Regions from separate parts of the Pseudobacillus badius genome, predicted to be linked through region 1. Evidence: riboswitches for the same ligand, from Rfam matches in the RefSeq annotation. Region 1 holds a riboswitch; the other holds the start of a gene.
What was found. A riboswitch is a leader RNA that binds a small molecule or an ion and turns the genes downstream of it on or off. The one in region 1 is predicted to bind glycine.
Positions count from the first base shown of each region.

Region 1 (3,404 bases):
TGCTGCACGCTTCCCGCTGCAGCGTGAGCAAGGAGAAAGAAGAACGCACCTCGTCGGGCTGGCTGCGAACAAAGGATTCGAGAGCCTGATAGAGCGAGCGCTCTTCCTCAGTGAACGCTACTTTTACTGACTCTACTTTTCTTTCTGTCCACTTCACTCCGGTATCCTGGCGGCGGTTGCGAATCATGACTTTATTCATCAGCTTGATTAAATGATGGTGGTTTTGCACTTGGCGGTCCCCTTTTTTAAAGCGCTCCGTGAACTGTCCTTCGTTTCCGAGGTGGCCGGGTTTTAGCAATGAAACAAGATGAAACATTTCATCCAAGCGATTCTGAATCGGAGTCGCGGTTAAAAGCAGGCAGAATTTCTTTTTTAAATGGCGAACGAACTGATAGTTTTTAGTTTTATGATTTTTTAATTTATGAGCTTCATCGATGATGACTAAATCATATTCTTGTTCGTAAATTTTTTCTTTATGCGGGCTGCGTTTTGCTGTATCGATCGAAGAAATTACAATGTCGTGCTGATCCCAAGCATAAAATTTTTTCTGGGCGACAGCGGGAATATAAAACTTGGTAGCCAGTTCACTCGCCCATTGAGAAACGAGAGAAGCAGGGGTTAAGATTAAAACTTTTTTGACAAGGCCCCGGATCAAGTATTCTTTTAATACCAGTCCGGCCTCAATTGTTTTTCCAAGACCAACCTCGTCGGCCAAAATTGCTTTTCCATTCATTTCTTCCACGACTCTCTTGGCTGCCTCAAGCTGATGCGGCAGAGGATTAAGCTCCGGTAAAAAGCCAGGAGCTAACAATCCTTCGAAATTCGGCACCATCATTCGTGTTTCCATATTTACAGTCGATTGAAAAAGCGGCCAATTTCCCCAAGGTCCGTCCTGTTCAATTCTTTTTTCTAATTCTTCTTCCCAGGCGTGATCAAAATAAATATCTACATTCATGTGAAAAACTCCTTTATAAAATAGGTTGCCGAAACCATAACTTTAATGGTAGGATGTAAGTGAACAAAATATTGTGTCATTTTGTAAAAAAACGAACATTATTGATTTTTGCTAATCATATGTTCATAGTATGCCCATTTCTCAATTAAATATAGCGAATGAAGGTAAGGGGAGAGACTGTATATACAGCGCCGAAGGAGCAAGCAAATTTTTGTGAATCTCTCAGGCAAAAGAACTCTTGCTGGACGCGGCTCTGGAGAGTGTTTCCCGAGGAAACCACCAAAGAAGACAGCCTGGTCGTCAGGTTAAACTTTCAGGTTCAAGGACAGAGAACAACTTGTATAAGCTGTTCTCTGTCTTTTTTTATGGAAAAATAACAAATTGAACCATCAGAATGACAAGGAAAGGGGCAAGAAAATGGGAGAATTAAAGCGTACGCCGCTATTTGAGCTGTATCAGCTGCATGGAGCAAAAACGATTGATTTTGGCGGCTGGGAGCTGCCTGTTCAGTTTTCGAGCATTAAGGAAGAACATGAGGCGGTTCGTACAAGAGCAGGCTTGTTTGATGTTTCCCACATGGGAGAGATCATCGTGAAAGGAAAGGAATCGCTGTCTTTCCTGCAAAAAGTGATGACAAATGATTTGTCAAAGCTGCAGCCCAATCAGGCAATCTATACGATTATGTGTAATGAAAGAGGCGGCTCGGTGGATGATTTGCTTGTTTATATGCTGGCTGAGCAAGATTATTTGCTCGTTGTCAATGCCGCTAATACAGATAAAGACTTTGCTTGGCTAAAGGAGCATCAAACAGAGAACGTCCATATTGAAAATGTATCAACAGACTGGGCGCAGCTTGCCATTCAAGGACCGGCAGCAGAAGAGATTTTGCAAAAGCTGGTTGCAGATGTGAATTTAGCTGAGATCAAGCCGTTCAAATTCCGTCAGCATGTGCAGGTGAATGGTGTAGCTGCCCTTGTGTCACGCACCGGCTACACGGGGGAGGATGGTTTTGAAATTTATAGCCGGAGTGAAGAGGCTCCTAAGCTATGGAAAGACCTTTTAGAAGCAGGCAAGGAAGAAGGTCTCCTTCCTTGCGGCCTTGGCGCACGGGATACGTTGCGCTTTGAAGCGAATCTGGCATTATATGGACAGGAATTGGCGGAAGATATTTCCCCTATTGAATCTGGCTTAGGTTTTGCTGTGAAGCTGAACAAAGGTGATTTTATCGGCTCGGAAGTGCTAAAGGAGCAGAAAGAACATGGCCCGCAGCGGAAGCTCATTGGCCTGGAGATGATCGACCGTGGCATTCCGCGCCATGGCTATCCTGTTTTTTCAGGTGAAGAATTAGTTGGACATATTACAACAGGTACACAATCGCCAACATTAAAGAAAAACATTGGCCTTGCCTTGGTGAAGGCTGAATGGGCTGTGCCGGATCAGGAGCTGTCCGTAGAGATTCGCGGCAAAAAGCTTGCAGCTAAAACTGTAAAGCCGCCATTTTATAAACGCTCAAAATAAGAGAAGAGGGAAGGGAATAGTATGAAGCATCGTTACTTGCCGATGACAGAGACGGATAAAAAGGAAATGCTTGCAGCAGTAGGTGTCCAGAGCATCGATGAATTATTCGCGGACATTCCGGAGAAAGTGCGCTTTCAAGGGTTATATGATATTAAGGAAGCTAAAGCTGAGCCGGCGCTGAAAAAAGAATTGAGCGCTATGGCCGCGAAAAATATGAATGCTAAGCAATACGCCTCTTTTTTGGGAGCAGGTGTGTATGACCATTACACCCCATCCATTGTGGATCATGTTATTTCCCGCTCGGAATTTTACACGGCGTATACGCCGTACCAGCCGGAAATCTCCCAAGGAGAGCTGCAGGCTATCTTTGAATTCCAAACAATGATTTGTGAATTGACAGGCATGGATGTCGCCAATTCTTCGATGTATGACGGAGGCACGGCATTAGCAGAGGCGGCCATGCTAAGCGCGGGGCAGACAAAAAGAAAAAAAGTGCTCGTCTCAGAAACCGTTCATCCCGAGTCGCGTGACGTGTTGTGTATGTATGCGAAGGGGCAAAACATTGAAGTCGTGGTCGTTCCGCATAAAGAAGGCGTAACAGACATCAGCCAATTAAACGAATTGGTCGATGATGATACAGCAGCGGTCATTGTTCAATATCCGAACTTTTTTGGAGCGGTTGAATCACTGGCCGAAGTTGAAAAAGCAGCTCACGGGAAAAAAGCGATGTTTGTCGTTTCTTCCAATCCGCTGGCGCTTGGTGTGTTGACACCTCCAGGAAAGTTTGGAGCAGACATCGTTGTCGGCGATGCTCAGCCATTCGGTATTCCAGCCCAATTTGGCGGCCCGCACTGCGGCTATTTTGCAGTAACGAAAAAACTGATGCGCAAAGTGCCGGGACGGCTCGTTGGCCAGACGCACGATGATGAAG
Region 1 is NZ_MWMM01000002.1:348,810-352,213, reverse strand. Features, by position in the region: gene B1A98_RS04845 (DEAD/DEAH box helicase) at 1-955, opposite strand, end outside; glycine riboswitch at 1,114-1,203, shown strand; glycine riboswitch at 1,207-1,286, shown strand; gene gcvT (glycine cleavage system aminomethyltransferase GcvT) at 1,373-2,473, shown strand; gene gcvPA (aminomethyl-transferring glycine dehydrogenase subunit GcvPA) at 2,495-3,404, shown strand, end outside.

Region 2 (3,404 bases), on a different contig from region 1:
TAACTCCTTCATGGCAGTATTCGCTACTTATATTGTCGGCTTCGCGATTCTCTTTCCCGGGTTCATTTATTTTTGGAGCCTGTTTATGCATGATAAACGGTATTTGCGGCAGAAAAGCCGGTAATTGGCGCACTAGAAAAAAGGAGCTGGGCAAGAGGCCATTTTCATGACCCTTTAGCCCGGCTCCTTTTCAGCGAAAAATGGTTTCCGGCTGCCATTGATTGAACAGCGAAGCAACTAAGACCGCCAACGCATAAAGAAGCAAAGCAATCTGCAAAAGCCCGGGCTTCTCTTGCTGTTTATTCCATAGAAAAAGTCCGATACACAAGGCGGCCAATAACATGCACGTGCCATCAAGCAAGAGTTGATTGCCTACCATCAGGCTCAAGTAAATACAATCGTTTTATTGCCGTGTACAATAATTTTATCCTCTACATGCCAGGAGACCGCTTCGGCAAGCACGCTTCTTTCCACGTGGCGGCCGGCGATTTTTAAATCTTCCGCGGTATAGCGGTGGTTAACCCGCAAAATATCCTGTTCAATAATCGGGCCTTCATCCAGCTCATTTGTGACATAATGAGCCGTTGCCCCGATCAGCTTGACCCCGCGGTTAAACGCCCGGACATACGGATTGGCCCCTACGAATGCCGGCAGGAAAGAGTGATGAATGTTAATAATTTGATTTGGATACTTGGCGATAAAACCGGGAGACAGGATTTGCATATATCGCGCAAGAACGATAAAGTCCACTTTTCCTTCCAGCAGCTCCATCGCTTTATGTTCAGCTTCCTCTTTCGTTTCATGGGACAGAGGGATGTGGCAGTAAGGAATGCCGTAGCTTTCCACGATATCCTTCAAGTCTGGATGGTTGCTGATCACCATTGAAATTTCTACTGGAAGCTCCTTTGACTTCCAGCGCCAAATCAGCTCCATTAAACAATGATCTGCTTTAGAGACAAAAATCGCCATCCGCTTCGCTTTCGCTTTATTTTTCAGCTGCCATTCCATCGGGTAAGTTTGCGATAATTGCTGCAGCCCTTGTTCCAGCCGCTCAAGCGCCGCATCGCCCTCTTCCATGTCAAATTCAATTCTCATGAAAAAAATGCCGTCTTTCGGGTTCGTCGTATGCTGATCAAATTGAACAATATTAGCCTGATGCTCCAGCAGCACATTGGATACTGCTGAAATAATGCCCGGCTTTTCTGGACAAATCACTAGCAATTTAAAATAGTTGATATTCCCCTTTTTATGCACCGTTCTTCCTCCATCCCTAGGCGTTAAGCGTTCACTCTGCGGCACATCCGCTTGAAGTAAAGCGCTCTGCCACATAAAAACCGCTTTCCGCCGTATAATTGACCTGTACTTCTTCCCTTAAATAACGTGCCGTAAAACGGTCGATGCGAATGGGAATTCCTCCGCAATCCACCACCTTGTCATTCCGGCGCGGTTCATCAAATGCCAGCATAAACTTTACAGACAGTCCGCATCCTCCTGTAATCTCCGCGTCAATTCTAGGAAAATGCTGTTCTGCCCGCAGTCGGATGTTCAGTTCGTTCTTAGCCGATTCCGTCAGCTTAATCGTTGCATGCTGCTCCTTTGGTGCCATCTTCTCTCCGGCAGCCTCCCCTCACTTCCTTTTCTGCACGCAAAAAAGGACAGAAAAGGGTATGATCCCTTCTCTGTCCTTTTACCTGAGAGTTTAACCCCATCCCCCGATAGAGCCTTCCCCTTTGGTGGCGTGCGAACACGCGCTCTCCAGAGTTGCGTCCTATTGTGGTTCTTCTACCTGAGAGATTAATTCCAAGGGTGTTTTTTGGAACTTGCTCCTTCGGTGGCGCACGGCGCGCACTCTCCCACAATCGTCATCCGCTATATCATTCAGAATAATTTAAATATTATCTCTTGTCAATCTCTTTCTATTCTGGATGCTGAAGAAGCGGCTATCCTTCGTAACGGAAAATCAGGAAGCGTTCGTTTTCATTTTTCTCGTACAATTCCGGGATTTTCACTTCCTTTAACAGCTGAAAAGGAGTGTACATATCCAGAAACTGAATATACTCAGCGGTTGGATAGTACAAAATAAGATCAACCGGGCGCCGATGCTCTTCCACCGAGCGCAAAATATGATGCACAACTTTCATGAAAATCTGCACCGAAAAAGGGTTAAAAAAGTAAAATTTGTTCTCTTCTTTTTCGATGTCATATTCTTCTGCCGGACAGCATTCAAAACGGACGGCATTGTCCGCCCGCTTTTTCTTTTTTGAATAGCGGGCTTGGTTTTCAAGCGCCTCCTGATACAGCTGTCCATTAATTTCGATACCTGTTGCACGCGCGTGAAAACGGTGATGGATATAAAATACGAGCCGCCCTTTTCCACAGCCAAAATCAACTACTCCATCGGTTCTTTTCAGCTCGTACTCCTCAAATAAATGGTCGATCGCGTCATAAGGAGTCGCTTCATAGCGGTTATAATGAAGCGACTGATACAGCCATTCCCACGTGCCGCCTGTTTCAATCTTAAGCAGACGGTCGTATTCTTTTTCATTCATTGCTATTCCCCTTATTCAAACAAGTGTTTAAATTCCCCGTATCCTTCCTCTTCCAGCTTACTTTTGGGCACGAAGCGGAGAGCGGCCGAATTGATGCAATAACGGGCATGATCAGGGCCGGGACCGTCATCAAATACATGCCCTAAATGAGAGTCGGAGGTTTTGGCTCGCACTTCTATTCGGCGCATGCCGTGAGAGGTGTCAAGCTTTTCCGCTAATTCCATACGGCGCAGCGGCTTTGTAAAGCTTGGCCAGCCACAGCCGGCATCATATTTATCGGTCGAGCTGAACAGCGGCTCTCCTGAAATAATATCAACGTAAATCCCCTCATCCATATGGTTCCAGTACTCATTTTGAAAAGGCGGCTCTGTCGCATTGTTTCTTGTCACTTCATATTGAAGAGGCGTTAATTCCTTTCGCAGCTGCTCATCGGTTTTCTGGTTCTTCCAATGATCGCGAATAAATGTAGCCCGTCCCGACCCTTCTTTGTAAAGATTATAGTGGAAGGAGTTCTTTTTATAGTAATGCTGGTGCCGCTCCTCCGCCCTGTAAAACGGGCCGGCAGGAAGAATTTCTGTAACGATCGGCTTGGAAAAGCGCCCGCTTGCCGCCAATTTCGCTTTTGAGGCTTCCGCCATCGCTTTTTGTTCTTCATCATGATAAAAGATCGCCGTTCTGTAAGACAGCCCCCGGTCATTAAACTGCCCGCCGGCATCTGTGGGGTCGATTTGCTGCCAAAAGAGCTGCAGCAATTTTTCATAAGGAAAAACCGCCGGATCGAAAGTAATTTGTACCGCTTCATAATGTCCGGTCTGATCTGAGCAGACCTCTTCATATGTCGGATTTTCCGTATGG
Region 2 is NZ_MWMM01000006.1:88,414-91,817, reverse strand. Features, by position in the region: gene B1A98_RS11990 (cytochrome d ubiquinol oxidase subunit II) at 1-124, shown strand, start outside; gene B1A98_RS20200 (hypothetical protein) at 191-388, opposite strand; gene purU (formyltetrahydrofolate deformylase) at 385-1,254, opposite strand; gene B1A98_RS11980 (iron-sulfur cluster biosynthesis family protein) at 1,286-1,606, opposite strand; glycine riboswitch at 1,678-1,761, opposite strand; glycine riboswitch at 1,765-1,866, opposite strand; gene B1A98_RS11975 (class I SAM-dependent methyltransferase) at 1,941-2,549, opposite strand; gene msrA (peptide-methionine (S)-S-oxide reductase MsrA) at 2,561-3,404, opposite strand, start outside.
Region 2: linked by a shared signal. The riboswitch ahead of B1A98_RS11980 (iron-sulfur cluster biosynthesis family protein) and the one ahead of gcvT (glycine cleavage system aminomethyltransferase GcvT) in region 1 are both predicted to bind glycine.